Regions from separate parts of the Ruegeria sp. AP12 genome, predicted to be linked through region 3. Evidence: riboswitches for the same ligand, from Rfam matches in the RefSeq annotation. Region 3 holds a riboswitch; each other region holds the start of a gene.
The links. Region 3 has a riboswitch for cobalamin ahead of ACR0E6_RS01740 (DUF1636 domain-containing protein). Riboswitches for the same ligand answer to the same signal wherever they lie in the genome.

Region 1: another riboswitch for cobalamin. It lies ahead of ACR0E6_RS14815 (DUF1636 family protein); the one in region 3 lies ahead of ACR0E6_RS01740 (DUF1636 domain-containing protein).
Region 2: another riboswitch for cobalamin. It lies ahead of ACR0E6_RS19945 (hypothetical protein); the one in region 3 lies ahead of ACR0E6_RS01740 (DUF1636 domain-containing protein).
Region 4: another riboswitch for cobalamin. It lies ahead of ACR0E6_RS09900 (hypothetical protein); the one in region 3 lies ahead of ACR0E6_RS01740 (DUF1636 domain-containing protein).

What each region holds. Positions count from the first base shown of each region.
Region 1 covers NZ_JBQFVZ010000005.1:145,660-150,743, reverse strand. Annotated here, with positions in the region: gene ACR0E6_RS14825 (ABC transporter substrate-binding protein) at 1-818, opposite strand, end outside; gene ACR0E6_RS14820 (ABC transporter ATP-binding protein) at 834-1,610, opposite strand; gene ACR0E6_RS14815 (DUF1636 family protein) at 1,607-1,963, opposite strand; cobalamin riboswitch at 2,063-2,266, opposite strand; gene ACR0E6_RS14810 (D-lyxose/D-mannose family sugar isomerase) at 2,326-2,991, opposite strand; gene ACR0E6_RS14805 (carbohydrate kinase family protein) at 3,010-3,936, opposite strand; gene ACR0E6_RS14800 (glucokinase) at 3,971-4,930, opposite strand; partial or broken gene ACR0E6_RS14795 (GH1 family beta-glucosidase) at 4,994-5,084, opposite strand, start outside.
Region 2 covers NZ_JBQFVZ010000011.1:1,162-6,245, forward strand. Annotated here, with positions in the region: gene ACR0E6_RS19935 (DNA polymerase III subunit gamma/tau) at 1-1,600, opposite strand, end outside; gene ACR0E6_RS19940 (protein-tyrosine phosphatase family protein) at 1,774-2,286, shown strand; gene ACR0E6_RS19945 (hypothetical protein) at 2,278-2,685, opposite strand; cobalamin riboswitch at 2,773-2,993, opposite strand; gene ACR0E6_RS19950 (alpha/beta hydrolase family protein) at 3,152-4,009, shown strand; RNA gene ffs (signal recognition particle sRNA small type) at 4,039-4,137, opposite strand; gene ACR0E6_RS19960 (bifunctional 2',3'-cyclic-nucleotide 2'-phosphodiesterase/3'-nucleotidase) at 4,177-5,084, opposite strand, start outside.
Region 3 covers NZ_JBQFVZ010000001.1:350,061-355,144, forward strand. Annotated here, with positions in the region: gene cobN (cobaltochelatase subunit CobN) at 1-681, opposite strand, end outside; gene cobW (cobalamin biosynthesis protein CobW) at 685-1,740, opposite strand; gene ACR0E6_RS01740 (DUF1636 domain-containing protein) at 1,737-2,117, opposite strand; cobalamin riboswitch at 2,211-2,430, opposite strand; gene ACR0E6_RS01745 (NAD(P)-dependent oxidoreductase) at 2,534-3,526, shown strand; tRNA gene ACR0E6_RS01750 (tRNA-Cys) at 3,577-3,650, opposite strand; gene ACR0E6_RS01755 (protein-L-isoaspartate O-methyltransferase family protein) at 3,879-4,532, shown strand; gene ACR0E6_RS01760 (TolC family outer membrane protein) at 4,628-5,084, shown strand, end outside.
Region 4 covers NZ_JBQFVZ010000002.1:402,875-407,958, forward strand. Annotated here, with positions in the region: gene ACR0E6_RS09890 (nucleoside 2-deoxyribosyltransferase) at 1-510, shown strand, start outside; gene ACR0E6_RS09895 (AbrB family transcriptional regulator) at 731-1,795, shown strand; cobalamin riboswitch at 1,891-2,102, shown strand; gene ACR0E6_RS09900 (hypothetical protein) at 2,225-2,524, shown strand; gene ACR0E6_RS09905 (homocysteine S-methyltransferase family protein) at 2,739-3,791, shown strand; gene metH (methionine synthase) at 3,788-5,084, shown strand, end outside.

The DNA.
Region 1 (5,084 bases), on a different contig from region 3:
GCCGGATGCTCTTGCAGGAACTTGAACGTGTCTTCGGCACCGTTTCCGGTCTGATAGTCGAGCAGGACCAGAAATTCGGGGTTTGCGGCGGCCACTGCTTCCCATGAGGTGCGACCCCAGCTGGTGTCCATGTCGTGGGTGACGCTGACACCGCCTGCGGCCTCGATCATGGCGTCGGGAATGGCGAATTTACCGGCGGTAAAGGGCGCATCGGCGGGACCGTCCAGCAGGAAGACGCGGGGTTTCGGCAGGTCTGCGGTTTTGGATTCGATGGCCGCCAGCTGGTCTTTCCAGTCTGAGACCAGCGCTTCGGCCCTGTCTTCCACATGCATCACCTTGCCCAGACGCAGCACGTCATCGAACAGAAGGTCCATGCTGGCTTCGGGGCGGTCCTTGTTCAGGTGTACGCAGCTTTCGGTCAGAACCATGGTCTTGATACCAAAGGGTTCCAGCGTGTCTGGGGTCACTTCACCACCCGGCTGCAAGCCGTAATACCAACCGGCAAAGAACATATCCGGCTCGACCGCGACCAGATTTTCGACGGTGGGGTATTTGGGCGCCAGTTCCGGGATGTCACCGCGTTTTGCATCGAAATCCGGGCTGGTCTTGTACCAGCCGGTAATGCCGGTCAGGCCGACAATCTTGTCCTGCAAACCCAGCGCAAAGGCCATGTCGGTCATGTTCATGTCGTGCACGACAATCCGCTCGGGCGTGCCGTCGAACACCAGTGGTTCGCCGCAATTGTCGACGGTCACTTCATGCGCCGCCGCACCACTTGCGAGGCCCGAAACAAGGACCACGGACCAGAATTTCTGCATTATCAAATTCTCCTGTTATGATGACAGCTTTCGTTTTCGGATATCCAGCGCCGGGATCACGCGCCCTTCGTGCTGGAAACACAGGTAGTCAACGCCAAACGTATCGCGCACACGCTCGGGTGTCAGAACTTCGGGAACCGGGCCGAAGCCGGTCATGCGGGTTGCCTTCATCAAAGCGACATGGGTGGCGAATTCGGGGATCATGACCAGATCATGCACGATCATCACAACCGTCACGCCCAGTTCGGCCACCAGCGACAGCATGTGGCCCTTGGCGTCGGGGTCGAGGTGGTTTGTCGGCTCGTCCAGAAACAGCAGCGATGGCCTTTGCGCCAGGGCCCGTGCGATATGCGCCCGCTGACGTTCGCCGCCGGACAGACGTTGCATCGGTTTATCGGCCAGCGGGACCAGTTCGGTGATCTCAAGCACCCGCTCAAGATCGGCCTTATGATCCTCGGCTGACCGGTCGGCCTGAATCGGGATTTGCCCAAGGGCCACATAGTCGCGCAGTTTCAGCCTGCCGTCAGGCAGTTCCTGCTGCCCGACCACGGCGATGGTGCGTGCCCGTTCAGGGGCAGATAATTGACGCAGGCTTTGCCCCTTGATCGTCACATCGCCCAAGGCCAGACGTTCGAGGCCACAAAGCAGGTTCAACAGCGTGGTTTTCCCGGCCCCGTTTGGCCCGGCAATGGCCAGGATCGACCCCTCATCCAATGAGAAGGAGACATCCTGTAGCAACACATCCCCATTCAGGGCGTAGTATTCGAGCCCCTTGGCAACCAGAAAACTCATTTCTCGCCCTCTGTCGAAAGGCGCGGCAGACGGGCCAGAGTTTTGAAAAGCAGGGCAGGGGGCCGATCGGTTGCACTGGTCCAGCCGTCGTCACTGTCGCGGAATTGGCGGGCGAAGGCGGCAATCGCGTCCAGATCGGCGGGGCTTTGGATATCGCCGAACAGATACTGCGCCTTGCCTTCGGCTTGCAGCCCAACGGTCATGGGGCGTTCGCACCCTGCCATGCAGGCAATCATTCGGGTCGCAAACCCTTGCGGCAGGGTTGCGTCCAAACTGGCCTTGGCTGCCTTGGCTTCGATTTCACCCTGACAGGTCGAACAGATCAGGACGAAGTGGTCAGCTTGGGATGACATGGCTGTTCCCGCTGCGGAAACCGCGCGAAAAGAAGAAGCCACGCCCGCAGGCGAAAAATTGAGCCATCAAATCCTCCTTCCAGGACACCCCGCCCCGGGTTGGTTGCACAGGTGATGGCAGGTCTCCTGACTTGCGGGTCATGGCTTGGCCAACCTTCCCGACCTGTTCAGGCCAGTGGTGATTTGGCGTCGCTCTCCGCTTACAGTTGCGGGGGCAGTCACGGATTTGGCCGCAGGGCCGCACCGTATTCCCATTTTCATCCCGCAGGCATCGCTACGGGAACCATCGCTGGTCAGCTAGTCTGTCGAGGATTTAATTGTCAAGCGCTCTGGTCGAGATTTTGGCGGCGCGGACTGAGTGTTTAGTAATCCGCAACCAGCAAAAATTCCGGCGCTGCGTCCTCTTCAATGGTCGCGAACCGGGGGATCGGTTGCTCGAACACATTGTCGGTGCGGTCGTCATTGACGGTTGAGACTTCACCGATCAGACAATCCCCACGCTCGGCCCAAAAAGCATGCCAGATACCGGGCATCAGGGTCACGCTTTCACCGGGTTTCAGGCGCAGCAACTCGCCGGGGGTGATGGTGACATCGCAGCCGTCGCTGGGCACAACCACCGGATTGTCGCGATCAATGCCGCCTTCGGGGTCCGAGGCGTAGATCTCCATCACCAGATCACCGCCGCCCCGGTTGATAATGTCCTCGGCCTTGATGATATGGCGGTGCATCGGAGACAATTGTTTGTCGCGCGAAATCAGCAGTTTCTCGGCATAGAGCATACCGCGACCCTGGTTCAGATCATTCACGTCGCCATTGCGCAGGGTGAACAGGAACAGGCCCAGCTCATCAAACTTGCCCTGACCGTAATCGGTAATGTCCCAGCCCAACCCTCGGGCGCGGATCGTGTCGGCCTTTGCGCTGCGCATCTGATCAGGGGACCAGTCGGCGAAGGGCGGCAGGACCGCGCCGAAGGATTTGATGAAGGCCTGCGCCTCGGTCTTGATGTCGTTGATGTCGGATCGTTTCATGTCGGTTCCCTCGGGGGATCAAAGCTCATGCGCCCAGGGCGGGTTTGCCCCGGCGCGGGATACGGTGACGGCGGCGACTTCTGCGCCCAGGGACAAAGCCGCGCGCAGGCTATCAGGTGTCAAGGCGCGCAGGCCCTCTTTGCTCAGGTGCCCGGCGCGGTGGAGTTCGGCCAAAACGCCCGCGTTGAACGTATCGCCAGCCCCGACCGTATCGACAACCTGCACCGGTTTGACCGCCACCGAGGTCTCGGACCCGTCCGCCAGATAGCCCGAGGCCCCCTGACTGCCCCGCGTCACAATCACCACCGACGGCCCGGCCTTCAGCAACAAGGGCACCTTCTCGGCATGGGTTTCCGGCCCGGGAATGATCCAATCCAGATCCTCGTCCGAAACCTTGACGATATCGGCCTGCGCGATCATGCGGTTCAGGCGGGTGCGATAGCGGGTCTGATCTTTGATAAAACCCGGCCGGATATTTGGGTCCAGCATCACCGCGCGGTCGCCGCCATGACGGTCGAGCAGCGCGGCATAGGCATCGGCACAGGGTTCACAGGCCAGGCTGATCCCCCCCAGATACAGGGTCGAGGTCGCCAGCAATTGCTGTGGCATATCCTCGGGCTGCAACATTCGCCCCGCCGTGTTTTCATCAACAAAATTGTACGAAGCATGCCCATCCACCAGCTTCACAAAAGCCAAAGTGGTCGGGCGGTCGCTGGCAATCACATGCGAGGTGTCCACATGGCTTGCCTTCAGCGTGTCCGCCAATTGCGCGCCAAACATATCCGAGGACAAGCCCGTCAGCATCCCCACCGGCGCGCCCAAGCGCCCCAGCGCGATGGCCGTGTTGAAAATTGCGCCGCCGGAATGGGGCACATAGCCCTGCGCGCCCGAATTGGTCGGTTCGGCGATCATGTCGATCAGGGCTTCGCCACAACACAGGATCATCCCGCGGTCCTTCTTTGGAAATGGTCACACGATTTTACCGCATGAGCGCATTTTTACAGAAGTTGTTAGCGCCAACAATGCCAAATTCGATCTGTTCCGAGATATAAAGGTTCATCCCTTGCCGCAAATCGCTGAATCGCCCACCTTGATTGAAGGCGTCCAGAAAACGCTCGCCAAACAGCCAGCGGTTCTTCTCTGCCACGCCGCCCACCAGGAACACGCCGCCCCGGGGGATCAAGGTGACGGCCAGATCACCCAGCAGAGCGCCCAGATGGGTCGTGAACATCTCGGCTGCTTTGATGGCATGGGCATCCGATCCGTTGCGGGCGTCGTGAAGAATATCCTTTGCCGGGCGGTGCGCTGCGTCAGTCTGACCGGCGGCCAGTGCGATGGATTGATAGAGGACAGGCAGACCTGTTCCGCTCAGAAACATTTCAGCTTCAAGCGTCAGGCTATCGCCAAAGAAACAGTCCGGCGCGATGTGGCGGGCAGCTTCGAAAATATCAACCTCGTCCCGGTGGCGCGGGGAGACACCGACATGACCGCCTTCGCCCGAGGCTGTGTGGTAATGTCTTTCCGAATACAACAGCGCCCCGACACCCAGCCCGGTTCCCGGGCCAACGACCAGACGGGTGCCGGTTGGCGGTGTAGGGTCGCCTTGCAGCACGGCCACATCGGCCTTCGTTGCCTCGGCCACGGACCATGCCGCAGCGGTGAAGTCGTTGATCACATAGGTATGCCGCGCACCTGTGGCCTTGGCTAACTCGGCCTCGGACAGGTCCAGATGGGCGTTTGTCAGTTGGATGACGCCATCCCGAACCGGGCCTGCACCTGCGGCGACAACGGCCTGAGGGTCGGTGCCGATGTCATCGCGCAGGCTGTGGAACGCGTCAAGCAGGTCGGGCAGAGTCCCTGTCGGATGCTTGCGCAGATCCGTCAACTCTCCGTTTGTGATGACCCCAAGCCGGGTGTTGGTACCGCCGATATCTGCCACCAGGTTCCAATGCGCGTGCACCGCACCTGCCGGTTGTGCCAGGGGCACCGCAACGGGTTCACCTTGCGCCAGCGCCGATTTCAGCGCGTTAAACGAGGCTTTGGGTCTGCGCTCCAGCGTGTCGAAATCCACGTCGACCAGCCCGAACCGCTTT
Region 2 (5,084 bases), on a different contig from region 3:
CTTTCAGCGCCAGTTCCGCCCTGTCGCGAATCTCGGCAATCGTCGGCGCGTCGCCATCGGACACAATCGACACGGCCCAGCGATTGCCTGTCCACCGCTGCAGGGCCGAGCCCAACCGTGGGGCCAGATCCGTCGGGGCTTGCGGCGCAGGCGTAAACTCGATGCGTCCCGGCTGATAGGAAACCAGCCGCACGCCGTTTTCGACCTCGACCAACAGTTTCACATCACGGTTGACGCGGATCAGTTCGACCACGTGATCGAAACTGGGATAGCGCGCCAAAGCGGCCTGCGTGTCCTGGGCCAGCGCCGCGACCGGAGCACCCCCTGCCCCGCGAGGCGCAGGCGTATAGGTCGGTGCTGCGCGCGCTTCAACCGGTGCAGTGCCGTTGCCGTGGATCGGCATACCGCCGCCCGGTCCGCCATTTGGTGGCGCAGGTGCATCCTGCAGACGTTTGATCAGTTCTTCCGGACTGGGCAGGTCGGCCACATGGGTCAGACGGATCACTGCCATTTCGGCGGCCATCATGGCGTTGGGGGCGGCCGAGACCTCCTCCAGCGCCTTCAACAGCATTTGCCACATGCGGGTCAGCACACGCATGGGCAGGGCGTCGGCCATCTGCTGGCCACGGGCGCGCTCATCAGGGGATACTGTCGGATCCTCGGCTGCGTCCGGCGTGATTTTGACGACCGAGACCCAATGGGTGATCTCGGCCAGATCGCGCAGCACCGCCAGCGGGTCGGCCCCTTCGGCATATTGCGCGCTAAGCTCGGTCAGGGCCCCGGCGGCATCGCCGCGCAGGATCATATCCATCAGGTCCAGCACCCGGCCACGGTCGGCCAGCCCCAGCATGGCGCGCACCTGGTCGGCGGTGGTTTCGCCTGCGCCGTGAGAAATCGCCTGATCCAACAGTGAGGTTGCGTCGCGGGCAGACCCCTCGGCCGCGCGGGTGATCAAGGCCAGCGCGTCCTCGGCAATCTCGGCCCCTTCGGCGCTGGCGATCTTTTGCAGCAGACCGATCATATCTTCGGGCTCGATCCGGCGCAGGTCGAAGCGCTGGCAGCGGGACAGGACCGTGACCGGCACCTTGCGAATCTCGGTGGTCGCGAAGATGAACTTCACATGTTCGGGCGGCTCCTCCAGCGTCTTGAGCAGCGCGTTGAAGGCGCTGGTCGAGAGCATGTGAACCTCATCGATGATATAGATCTTATAGCGGGCCGAGGCGGCGCGGTAGCGGACGCTGTCGATGATCTCGCGAATATCATTGACGCCGGTACGGCTGGCGGCGTCCATCTCCATCACGTCGACATGGCGGCCCTCCATGATCGCGGTGCAATGCTCGCAGACGCCACAGGGCTCAGTCGTTGGACCGCCACTTCCGTCCGGGCCGATGCAGTTCATACCTTTGGCGATGATCCGCGCCGTGGTCGTCTTGCCGGTGCCGCGGATGCCGGTCATGACAAAGGCCTGGGCGATCCGGTCGGCTTCGAACGCATTTTTCAGCGTGCGCACCATGGCATCCTGACCCACCAGATCAGCAAAGGTTTCCGGACGGTATTTGCGGGCGAGAACCTGATAGGCGGGGCTGTCTGTGTCGGTCATGTCTGCTCTGGCGGATTCGGGACGTCGTCGCAGCGTAGTGGTCGCTGCAGCCCGCGTCCACCGCAGGGTCGGCGAAATTTGGTTTGGAAAGACCCGAGATCGGCGTAAACTGGAATCTCAGTATTTTTGAAGCACATTTTAAAAGCAGGCTTGGGTTTGGGAGGAAATCTTTGATGTCGCAACTGGTCGTCTACGCGCTGCAAGTCGGAGGCGGAACACTTGCGGTGACCTCGATGCCGGGACGCGGCGGAGATTATGCGGGCGATCTGGATACAATCGCGGATTGGAAACCCGGTCTTGTGATCTCGATGACCACGGAAGTTGAGATGTTGCAGGACGGGGCCCGGACCTTTGGCAGTGACATTCAGGGCCGCGCCAGCCGATGGGTTCATTTGCCGGTCGAGGATTTTGGCGCTCCGCCGCGCGCCGTTCAGGATCGGTGGGGGTCGGTCAGCGCATCGGCGCGGCAGGCTTTGTCCGGCGGTGGCCGGGTGCTGGTGCATTGCCGGGGTGGGTGCGGGCGATCCGGTATGGTGGTCTTGCGCCTGATGCTGGAATGCGGGGAACCGGCAGACAAGGCGCTGGCCCGGTTGCGGGCCCTGCGCCCCTGCGCGGTGGAAACCGACGAGCAGATGGCATGGGCCACGAATGCGACCCACGCAGCTTTGGATGCGCGTTCAGGCTGATACCCGTGCCGGTTCCTGCACTGGTCTTGAAGGCCTCAGGGCCAAGACCTCAAGCATGGCGCAAGGCGTTCTTGGCAAGGCCCCGGACGGAAGGGCCGCGCATGTTTCGTTAAAAATCAGGTCGGCATAGGTATCCAGCGTTTGGATCGGCGTGTCCGCCTCGGTCCCGCAGAAGATGCGTATCTGTTCTGGTCCGGCGCGAAAGCGGGCCATGCACCCTTGCGCGCAATGCGTCAGGTCGCTGCTGCCTTCGATTTCGAATCGTTCGCTGGTGACGTGGTCGGCCTTGTTCATCGCCTCTGCCAGCGCGCGTGCCATGCGCGCCATTGCGGGGCAGGGCCCGCCTGTGCGTTGGCAAATGGTCGCCACGTATTCGTGGGTTTTTGTCTTCCAGATCATCCTGCTCCCTCCGCGCGGCGGACGGGGACGTTGGCAGGCGTTTCAGCTATGCGCTGTCAGGACCTGCCCGGACACCCCGCCCGAGTTTCGGTTACGTTGATGATGGCAGGTCTCCTGACTTGCGGGTCGTTGCTTTGCCGACCTTCCCAGCCTTTCGGCCAGTGGCATTCCGGCATCGCTTACCGCTTACAGTTGCGGGGGCAGTCGCGGCCTTGGTTCGTTCCGGTTTGACCGGGCAGAACCGCACCGTGTTCCCTTTTCATCCCGACCTATTGTGTGGATCGGAAACCATCACACAACCGCTAGCGTCTGTTCGCGTTCTGAGTCAAGCGGGGTTTTGGGGGTCACGTACACATGCCTTGTGCCGGGCGACGTGTGGTCAAGTGGCAGCAGGGTTGACTCGGCTGCGGGTTGTTGTGCCTCTTGGGCAGGTAAACCGATTGGTTCAGAAAGGCCCACAGGTTCGATGTTGGACACGCAGCAGCACGTGAAGATCGAGGATTTCCAGTTTCCCGCTGGTCCGGCGCAGCTGTCGGCGCGGCTGTATCGGCCTTTTACTGATCCCGAAACGGTGGTGGTACTGAACGGGGCGACCGGTGTGCCGCGCGACTACTACCAGCACTTTGCCCGGTGGTTGGCTGCCGAGCGTGGCATGGCCTGCCTGACGTATGACTATCGTGATTTCGGTCACTCTGTTTCCGGCCCCATGAGCGACTCGCAGGTCACGATGTCGGATTGGGCGCTGATCGATATGCCCGCAGCACGGGCCGAGATGCGCCGAAGGTTTCCCGACGCCCGGCAGTGGAGCATTGGTCATTCCGTCGGCGGAATGCTGGGGCCGATTCAGCCGGATATTGACCAGATCGACCGGATGATCTGTGTCTGCTCGGGGTTGGTGACGCTGTCCGATCACCCATGGCCCTATCGGGGGTTGGCCTGGGCGTTCTGGCATGGGCATGTACCGCTGCTTGTGAAAGCCCTGGGGTATCTGCCCGGTAAAGCCATTGGGTTCGGCGCCGATCTGCCGGGCTCTGTCTATTGGCAATGGCGCAGGTGGTGCACCGCGCCGCTGAATTATGTGCCTGAGATCGGGCAAAAACTGCCACCGGCGCGCTGGTCGGATCTGGGTGTTCCGGTGGATCTGTTCACCAGCGACGACGATCAGACCGTCCCGCCAAAAGCCGTATGGCGTCTGGCGGATCTGTATGGGCTGGGCGCGCGGCGGCACCTGTTGTCGCCCAAGGAGTTCGGAGTGAAAGAGATCGGCCATATCGGCGCATTTGCCCGCCGGAATTCGGCAATCTGGCCCCGTTTGGTTGCCTGATCGTGCTGATGAGCGGATACGTGGGGGAAAGGTGAGAGGTTGGACATCGACCCAAGCGGGGCTCGTTGTGGCTGCTTCCTTCCGGACCTGACCAGGTTGGCGAGGCGCTCGCCCGCGCCAACCTCTCAGCACTTGATATAGGGAAGCCTGGGGAAAATGACAACCCGTCAGAGTGTCAGCCGGATGCGTTCGAACCCCTGCGGGTCTGGGTCCAGAACGATAGGGTCGTAGTTCTGCAATTCGGGCAGGTACTTCAGCGCGCCGGGCCCTGTTCTAAGGATCACCTGAACCCCGACCTGCGGCGTGAACGAAAACGGATGAACCGCCTGAGACAGCGGGTCGGCGGGCAGGGTCCCGGTCAGATAATCGCGTAGGATTCGCTTGATATCTATTGCGGGCAGGTTGATCGGCTCAGCCGTTTCCACAAACGGGAAATGCCCGCCACCATTGGCGCGATAGTTGTTGAGCGCGACCACAAAATCCTGATTGGGGTCAAGCGTAGACCCGTCAATTCTGGCCTGCCGGATGCGGCGGTGAGAATTGTCGATCAACTGCCCCTGAGCGTCAAACCGGGCCGGGCAGGACAGGTCGATCTGGTAGGTCAGGCCAAAGAGAAGGTCGAAATTGTACCCAACCCGACCGGAGTCGATCAGATCGGTCTCGGCGTCGCGACGCAGGGTGTTGAAAAGACCCGCCGACATCTCAAGCCAGTCCAGCACCTGAGCGCCACTGACCTTCACCGCCCTCAGTTCGTTCGGAAAGACGTAAAGGTCCGCGATGTGGCGCAGGCACACCTCGCCCGCCGGGACATCGGTATAATAGCGCGGCCCGGACCGACCACCGCATTTATAGGGCGAAACGGCGGACAACATGGGCATATTGGCCAGTGGGGTGCCGGACAGATAGGGGCGCAAGGCGGCGGCCTGCGCCGAGGCCACCAGAGCCAGCCCCCGATCAACGGCGCAAAAGCTGAAAAAGCTGTGCATCGGTTGTGCGATTCGCGCCACCGGCTCGGCCATCTTGGTGCGGGTTCGGGCGTGCACGGGTGCAAAAAGCCGGACCATGTCGGGATCCT
Region 3 (5,084 bases):
CAGGCTGCGGATCAGGACCGCGACCGGGGCGGTGTCGGCTGAGGTCAGATAGCCGCGGTAGAAGGTGACGAGGATGCGTTTCGCATCGCCCGAAAACGCCGTATCCACCGGGATCACGCCGCGGTCCGGGCACCAAGCGCCACATTCAGGCAGAGTCTTGGCCCCCATCACCGGTCCGGCATAAAGCCCCGCCGCCAGCGCCATCTGCGCCAAGGCGGCCTGTGCCGCGACCTCTCCACCGGTGTCGCACAGATGCGCCAGCCGCCGCAGGGTCGAGACGGGAAGGGTGGAATAGTCATCCAGCCGCGTATCCTCGCGCCCATCCGCAGGCAGCACCGCCAGCGCGATGCCCTTGGCCTGCGCCAGTGCCAGAACCTGTTGCAACCCGTAGGACCAGTAGGGCACCCCGCCGATCAGGCGGATCAGGATGCCCTTTGCACCCTCCAGCGTCTGTTCGACATAAGTATCGACCGACAAAGGGTGTTTCAGCGCCGTCAGGTTCGCCAGCCGCATCGTCGGCATCCGCCCGTGAGCGCCCCCACCGCGATGCCAGCCCGCCGCAAAAGCGCCAAGGTCACTGTCCGAGAACGACAGCACCACCAAATCCGCCGGGCTCTGGCCCAGATCGGTCGGGGTCTCGGTTTCCTCTAACCCGTGGCTTTCGCGGAAGACGACGTGCATGGCTTACTCGGCAGCCTCGGTCACACCCACGAGGATATTGCGGATCGCGGCTTCTTTGATGTCGTCATGCTCGGCAATGACCACAAGGCGCGAGCGGCGCTCCTCACCGGGCTCCCAGGGGCGGTCATATTGGTGCCGGACGCGGGCACCGACGGCCTGCACCAGCAGACGCATGGGTTTGCCCTGAACGGCGGCATAGCCCTTGACGCGCAGGATGTTCAGCTCATTCGCCAGACGTTCGATCTTGGCGACCAGATCGGCGGGTTCGGTCTGTTCCGGCAGTTCGACGATGATGCTTTCGAAATCGTCATGCTCGTGGTCGTGGTGGCCGTCGTGATGCGACGGTCGAGCGTCCATGTCATCCTCGGCGGCGGCCTCAAGGCCCAGCACGACGCGCACGTCCACGGCACCTTCGGCCACTTCAACCACGGGCAGAGGGCGCGGGGCTTCGGCCGCGATGATTTCTTTGGCTTTCGCCACACCTTCGGGACCGGCCAGATCGGGTTTGGTCAGCAGGATGATGTCGGCGCAGGAGATCTGGTCCTCGAACACCTCCGACAAAGGTGTTTCGTGGTCGATCGAGTCATCGGCCAAGCGCTGGGCATCCACCGCCTCGACATTCGGGGCGAAGCGACCGGCGGCGACAGCCTCGGCATCTGCCAAGGCGATCACGCCGTCCACGGTGATCTTCGACCGGATATCGGGCCAGTCGAACGCCTTCAGCAGCGGTTTCGGCAGGGCGAGGCCTGAAGTTTCGATCAGGATATGATCCGGGCGCGGCTCCAGCGCCATCAGCGCCTCGATGGTGGGGATGAAGTCATCGGCCACGGTGCAGCAGATGCAGCCATTGGCCAGTTCCATGATGTTTTCCGCCGGGCAATCCGGGATCGCGCAGGATTTCAGGATGTCGCCATCAACGCCCACATCGCCGAACTCGTTGACCACCACGGCCAGACGTTTGCCTTGCGGGTTCTGCATCAGATGCTTGACCAGCGTCGTTTTGCCCGAGCCCAGAAAGCCGGTGATGACGGTGACGGGGAGTTTTTCGAGGTTGCTCATTTCAGGGCTCCAATCGGGGGAATGCGCGAGGCGCAGTTTTTGCGAAAATGTTCGGGGCGCTCGCGCCATTTGACCAAGCCGTCCTCGGTGGCCAGATACTTGGTCGCTCCGTCGACGATGACGTCAACGTGATCGGTTTCGTTGAGGTTCTCATAGACAAAGGTCCAGCGATCCGGCCCGCCACGCAGCACGATGGAACAGCCCTGATCGCAATTCGACAGGCATTCGACGGCTTTCAGTGTGACGCCCTCGGGCAGGTCCGCCTGTTCCAGCGCTTTGTGCAGCAATGTGCCGGGGCGCTGGTCATCATCCTCGATGGGCAGACCACGGCGGCACGTGGTGCAAACCAGCAGCTCGACCGGCGCAGTCTCGGTCATGTCTCTCATCCCCCCAAATCCTCTTCGCGGGGGACGGGGTTTCATGCGGGCCACGCGATGCACATGGACCCGACACCGGAACACCCCGCCCGGTTTCAACTTCGGGTGCTGGCAGGTCTCCCGGCTTGCGGATGTCAGAGGCCCGGTTCGTCTGGCTCCTCTGTCGGATGTCCCGCCTTCCCGGCCTGGCAGGCCAGTGGCATTGGGCACCCTCTCCGGTCACGGTCGCGGGGGCGGCTGCGTTTGGCGGATAAACCGTTGACGCATTCCCTTTTCATCGGCTGTCGCCGACACCAACGACAGGGACATGCGGCACGTGTGGGCAGGTTGTCAAGCGCGATGCGACCACCATCGCGTGGCTAGGATGAAAAGCGACCTGCCAGCGTCGCTGGGCGGCATGACGCGGTGCCCGCGACATGGTCGCATACCGGAAAACACGCAGGGAGACGCGAATAATGAAAGTTGGGTTCATCGGACTTGGAAATGTGGGCGGAAAACTCTCGGGCTCGTTGCTGCGCAACGGGATCGACCTGACGGTCCATGACCTGAATGCAGACCTGGTGGAAGAATTCGTCGAAAAGGGCGCAAAGGCCGCCGAAAGCCCGGCCCAGCTGATGCGCGATTGCGACGCGGTGATCACCTGCCTGCCATCGCCTGCCGCTTCGGACGCGGTGATGCAGGAGATGTTGCCCGAGGTCGGCCCCGGCAAAATCTGGATGGAAATGTCCACCACCGACGAGGCCGAGGCCAAGCGGCTGGGTGCCATGGTCATCGAGCGGGGCGGGGCGGCGGTTGATTGCCCGGTTTCCGGCGGATGCCACCGGGCGGCAACCGGCAATATCTCGATCTTCGCGGGTTGCGACCGGGATACCTTTGAGCGAATCCTGCCCTTCCTGACAACGATGGGCCGTCGGGTGTTGCATACGGGCGATCTGGGCTCGGCCTCGGTTCTGAAAGTTCTGACCAACTATCTGGCCACCGCCAACCTGATCACCTGCGCCGAGGCATTGGTGACCGCCAAAGCCGCCGGGATGGACCTGAACACGACCTATGAGGCGATCAAGATCTCGTCCGGTACGTCGTTTGTGCATGAAACCGAAAGCCAGGTCATCCTGAACGGTTCGCGCGATATTTCCTTTACAATGGACCTTGTCAAAAAGGATATCGGCCTGTTTCAGGACGTCGCCGACCGCGCGGGTGTCCCACTTGAGATCAACCCGATCATGATCAAGATCTTCGAGGACGGCATCGCTCGTTACGGTGACCGCGAGCTGTCGCCCAACATCATCAAACGCCTGGAAGACGCCACCGGCCTCGACATCCGCGCGCCCGGCTTTCCACCTGAAATGCAGGACGATGAACCTGAAGAACCGGGTTATGAGGTTGTCCCGGCGGGGCGCGATTCCTAAGGGAGGCGCGCTTTCGTCTTTGCGTCGCGAGGTGAAGGTATTGAAGGAAGTGGAGGCGAGTACCGGAATCGAACCGGTGTACACGGATTTGCAATCCGCTGCGTCACCACTCCGCCAACTCGCCTTTTCAAGTAAAATCAAATACTTGCCGTGGTGTGACAGGCGTTTTAGCAGCTTTCTTATGGGGCGTCCAGAGGATTGCGTGTAATTTTGGCGCCTGAGGCGGGAAATGCTGATCTGGGCCGGATCACAAACCTGTCGCACGGGCCGGGCTGTGGCAACAGGGCCGTTGCCGGTTGCTGCGGGATGTGGCAAAAGCCAAAAAAACGTGGGAATTCAGACGAGAGATCACATGACAGATTTCGCAACCCGACGCCGCACTATGGTCGATACGCAGATTCGGCCCTCTGATGTCACGAAATTCCCGATCATCGATGCCATGCTGACCGTCCCGCGTGAAAATTTTGTGCCGGATGCGCAGCGCGAGGCCGCCTATGTTGAAGGCATAATCGATCTGGGGGACGGGCGCAGCATGCTGGAGCCTCGGACTCTGGCCAAGATGCTGGACGCTGTGAATATTTGCAAAGATGAGGCGGTTCTGGATATCGCGCCGGGGCTGGGGTATTCCACCGCCGTTGCCGCGCGCATGGCTGAACTGGTGGTTGCTGTTGAAAGCGATGAGGCGCTGGCCGCAGAAGCGCAGGATGCCCTGACCGAGGCGGATGCAGACAATGCCGTGGTGCATGTGGGCCCGCTGGAGCAAGGGGCCGAGGAACACGGGCCTTACGACGTGATCATGATACAGGGCGGCGTGCAGCAGGTGCCGGACACTCTGCTCGGTCAGTTGAAAGACAACGGGCGCATCGCCTGTCTGTTTGTGCAGGATGGTCTGGGCGTCGTTCGGATCGGGCGCAAGGCTGGTGACCGGGTCAGCTGGCGCGACGCTTTCAACGCCAGTGCGCCGACACTGGACAGTTTTTCAGTCGAGTGTGCATTTTCGCTATAGTCGGGCGGTGGTTTTTTCTGCCACCTTGATTAGTTGAAAACGGCAACGCAAACTTCCCGCAGGGCAGTGTAATTTTGATTTGAGAGGATTTGGTGATGCGTGGAACGGCAACTGGTAAGCTGGTCAGGGCCTTGGCGGTGACCGCTGGTCTGGCCCTTAGCGTTATGCCTGTACGCCTGGCATGGGCGGACAACCTGACCGATGCCTTTATCGGGGCGTATAACACCAGCGGTCTTCTTGAACAGAACCGCGCGCTGTTGCGTGCCGCTGATGAAGATGTTGCCATTGCGGTGTCCGCGCTGCGTCCGATCATCAACTGGACAGTGCGCGTTTCGCAGGATTACACGCGGACAACGACTAGCGGTATAGTGGTCCGGAACGAGCCTTCGACATTCTTTACCGGCCTCACGCTGGCCCAGTTGATCTATGATGGCGGGTTCTCGATTCTCGGTAAGCAATCCGCGCAGGAAATCGTGTTGTCCACGCGCCAAAGCCTGATCGATGTCGAGCAGGCCATTCTGTTCCGCGCAGCAAACGCTTATCTCAACGTCG
Region 4 (5,084 bases), on a different contig from region 3:
CTGTATATCATCCTCAAGGTCGGCTACGCGCAGGATATCTACCAATTGCTCGGGCGCTGTTCGAGCCTTGTGTTCAACATGGATGGCCGGGTGCCCGATGGCGGCAGTATTGTCGAGGTGACAACAGCCTACGCCGCTGGAATGCCCCTTGTGATCTACAAGACGACACCGGTGACGCTGTTTGGTGGGGTCGATAACCCGATGATTCAGGGGCTTTCGACCAATTGGGACTATGTGCATGACACCGCATCCATCGTGCCCGCCCTGCTCAAACGGATCGAAGCTCAGTCGCAGAACGGCTATGTCTACACCCCGCCCCCGAATGTCAGCCTTGTGATGGAGGTTGGGGCGATGACGGCAGACCCCAGTTCGGACCTTCACAAGCGGCTCGACGCGATTTCGAATGCGCCAAACGAGAAGGCCGCGCTGGAAGCGGGTGAGGAACTGATCGACTGGGCGAAAAGCAACAAGGCTTATCAGGCTGCATTTGGCGGGTCGGCACCCACGTAAGCCCTGTTGGATTGGTGGGGTTGAAACGAATTCAGTGACACTCGCCTTGATTTCGACACCTCGTTCCCGGATCTCATCCAACACACGCTGATAGCGCCAAGCTGCATCACGGGCCGCTCCTCACTCGGGCATGCCGAATGGTCGGTGCGCGTGGTCTTGCAAACCGCGCCCATTTGTATACCATTGGATACAATTGACCCAATGACATCGGGCCTGAAATTTGTCCGTCCAAGCCACATCACCAAGCCGCCCCGTTAGGCGGGCCATTACCTTCGGCCTTGCCGGGCTGGGAACGGTCGTATTCTGGATGCTGGGCCTGCCACTGCCCTTTCTGTTCGGCCCCATGACCGCCTGCCTGATTGCGGCACTGGCGCATGCGCCGATGGAGGGGTTCGGGCAGATCTCGGTCGCGGCGCGCACTATCCTGGGCGTGGCGGTGGGGGCTTCGATCACGCCTGATCTGTTTGGCCAACTGCCGAAAATGGCAGCGTCGATTGCTCTGATCCCACCCTTCATCCTGTTGATCGCTTTGGTCGGGGTGCCGTTCTTTCGCAAGGTCTGGGGCTTTGACGACAAAACGGCCTTTTACGCCGCGATGCCTGGCGGGTTGCAAGACATGATCATCTTCGGCACCGAGGCCGGTGCCAATCCGCGCGCCCTGTCCCTGATCCATGGCACGCGCGTGCTGATCATCGTGACGCTCGCCCCGTTGCTCCTGACCCTGTTCTACGACGCTGACCTGACCAACCCCATTGGCGAACCCGCCCGCGACCTGCCTTTGCACGAACTGGCGCTGATGGTCGTCGCCGCCATTGTCGGCTGGAAAGGCGGTGAGCGGATCGGCCTGTTCGGAGCGTCCATTCTGGGCCCAATGATCCTGACTGCGGCCTTGTCACTGGGCGATTTCATCCACACCCGCCCACCGCGCGAGGCGATCCTTGTCGCGCAATTCTTTATCGGCTGCACCATCGGCGTGAAATTCGTCGGCGTCACATGGGTCGAGCTGCGCAAAGTTGTGGCGGCGGGCTGCGCCTATGTTGTTGTGCTGGCCGTACTTGCAGCAGCCTTCACGGCCCTTGTGACCACGTTGGGTTTTGGACAACCGATCGAGGCCTTCCTCGCCTATGCCCCCGGCGGGCAGGCTGAAATGACGGTCTTGGCCATCGTCTCGGGCGCGGATCTCGGGTTTGTCATTACCCACCACCTGACACGGATCGTTCTGGTGATCATCGGCGCGCCCATCGCGGCCAGTCTTCTGGTGCGCTGGTCCGGCTCTCGGGATTAGAGGTGTTTCGCAGTTTGATTTGGGTTCAATTCCTGCCGGGTTGCAATCCGACGCTGCGTGCTTTGCTGGCACCGGTGGACAGGGCTTTGGCCTTATGAGACTGTGCTGCCGATGGTGTCCGACGCTCTGAGTCGGCTGAAAAGGGAATGCGGTGCGGGCAAACGCCCAAAGCCGCAACTGCCCCCGCAACTGTAAGCGGCGAGCGACCCCCGACAGACCACTGGATGACCCCGCTTGGGTTGTCCGGGAAGGACGGGGACAGCGATGAACCGCAAGTCAGGAGACCTGCCATCTCCGGCGCATATGTGCCGCAGTCACCTTAACTCGGGCGGGGTGCCCGTGGACGGAGCGACAAGAGATGGACCGCACTGGCCAGACATCACTGTTGATGCCCCACACAAGCCGCCCAAAAGCGCGGAGGGCGGCGTTATGCTTGACCTGACCATTTCCCAACTGGATACCGGCCACGTGCCACCGCAGCGCGCGCAAGAACTGGGGCAGATGGGCTATATGCAATGGCTGGGTGGCCTGCCCGGTTCCGCGAACTACCACGCGCAGGCGCGGATTGCTTTGGCCAAGGCCAAACCGTTTGCCGAGACCTCACCCGCCATCGCTGTGTTCTGCGACCTGCTGGCCCGATCCATGCAGATGCCCCTGGAACCATTGTTCCTGGCCCTGCCCGCAAAACAGCGCCGAGGGGGCCATCGCGCGCGCCGAGCCGCCTTGTAACCTCATGCGGGCAATTCAGCTTGTGCCATCGCCCGCATTTTGGACGATTTTGGCCGGGCAATGCTTTGGCTGCTTATTGGTGATTCGGTTGGATTTGCGCGCCGAACAAGACACATTATGATGCAAGCTCATAATTTTGTCGAATAACAATCATTTCACCTCATAATGTCAACGCGCTATACCTTCGGCCAACACAGCCGATTGGATACCGCGAATGCTTGACTTTACCTTGCCCGACACACCCGCGCTCGCGACGCTGCGCGCATTGGCTGCCCAGCGCATCCTGATCCTTGACGGGGCCATGGGCACAATGATCCAGGCGCTGAACATGACCGAAGAGGATTTTACCGCCAACGGTCACATCCATGGCCCCGGTTGTCGGCATCATTATCACCCGGACCTTCCGCAACAGGGCAACAACGACCTGTTGGTGCTGACCCAGCCGCAGGCAGTTGAGGACATTCAATACGAGTTCGCAATGGCCGGGGCGGATATCCTTGAAACCAACACTTTTTCCTCAACCACCATCGCGCAAGCCGATTACGGGCTGGAGGCTGCGGTGCATGATCTGAACGTCGCAGGCGCGCAGGTGGCGCGGCGCGCGGCGGACCGGGCCACGGCTGAGGACGGCAAACCCCGGTTTGTGGCCGGGGCTGTGGGCCCGACGAACCGGACGGCCTCGATCAGCCCGGATGTGAACGATCCCGGATACCGCGCCGTCAGTTTCGATGATCTGCGCATAGCCTATGGCCAGCAGATCGACGGGCTGATCGAAGGAGGCTCTGACCTGATCCTGATCGAGACGATCTTTGACACGCTGAACGCCAAGGCGGCGATTTTCGCGGCCTTCGAGAGCTTCGCCAAGGCCGGACGCTGCCTGCCGCTGATGATCTCGGGCACGATCACCGATGCCTCGGGCCGGACGCTTTCTGGCCAGACACCCACCGCCTTCTGGCACTCGGTCGCCCATGCGCGCCCTTTCACCGTCGGGCTGAACTGCGCCCTTGGCGCTGCATCCATGCGCCCGCATATGGCCGAGATTTCGGGCGTGGCGACCGCCCTGACCTGCGCCTACCCCAACGCGGGCCTGCCGAATGAGTTCGGCCAGTATGACGAAACACCGAACCAGACCGCCGCTCAGGTCGAAGAGTTTGCCCGCGATGGCATCGTCAACGTGGTCGGCGGTTGCTGCGGCACCACGCCCGACCATATCCGCGCGATCGCCGAAGCGGTTGCGCCCTTTGCCCCCAGAAAGGTACCCGCATGACCCGTCATCTGCGCCTCTCGGGGCTGGAGCCTTTTGTCCTGACGCCAGACATCCCCTTTGTGAATGTGGGTGAGCGGACCAACGTCACCGGCTCGGCCCGGTTTCGCAAATTGATCGTGAACCGCGACTATGCCGCCGCGCTGGACGTTGCGCGGGATCAAGTGGAAAACGGCGCTCAGATCATCGACATCAACATGGATGAAGGGCTGATCGACAGCAAACAGGCGATGGTCGAATACCTGAACCTTGTCGCGTCCGAGCCCGATATCGCCCGCGTGCCAATCATGATCGACAGCTCGAAATGGGAGGTGATCGAGGCCGGGCTGCAATGCGTGCAGGGCAAGCCGGTGGTGAACTCGATCAGCCTGAAAGAGGGAGAAGAGGCGTTTCGCCATCACGCGGGTCTGTGTCTGGCCTATGGTGCCGCCGTGGTGGTCATGGCCTTTGACGAGGCCGGTCAGGCCGATACGTTCGAACGCAAGACCGAGATTTGCGCCCGCGCTTATCGCATTCTGGTCGAGGATATGGGGTTCCCACCCGAAGACATCATCTTTGACCCCAACATCTTTGCCGTCGCCACCGGGATCGAAGACCACGACAATTACGGCGTGGATTTCATCGAGGCGACCCGCTGGATAAGGCAGAACCTGCCCCATGCACATGTGTCGGGCGGCGTGTCGAACCTGTCTTTCAGCTTTCGCGGCAACGATCCGGTGCGCGAGGCGATGCATGCGGTGTTCCTGTATCATGCCATTCAGGCCGGGATGGATATGGGCATCGTCAACGCGGGCCAGTTGGCCGTTTATGACCAGATCGACCCAGACCTGCGCGAAGCGTGCGAGGATGTGGTCCTGAACCGCCAGCCGAAATCCGGCGGCACCGCGACCGAGAACCTGCTGGACATCGCCGAACATTTCCGTGGCGACAAGCGCGAGGAGAAAACCCGCGACCTGGCCTGGCGCGACTGGCCGGTCGAGAAACGGCTGGAGCATGCGCTGGTCAACGGCATCACCGAGTTCATCGAAGAAGACACCGAGGCCGCGCGCGCCGATGCGGAACGGCCTTTGCATGTCATCGAGGGCCCTCTGATGGCCGGGATGAACGTGGTCGGCGATCTGTTCGGCGCGGGCAAGATGTTCCTGCCGCAAGTGGTGAAATCGGCCCGCGTGATGAAGCAGGCCGTGGCCGTGTTGCTGCCCTATATGGAGGAAGAAAAGCGCCGGAATGGCGGTGAGGGCCGGCAATCTGCGGGCAAGGTGCTGATGGCGACCGTGAAGGGGGACGTGCACGATA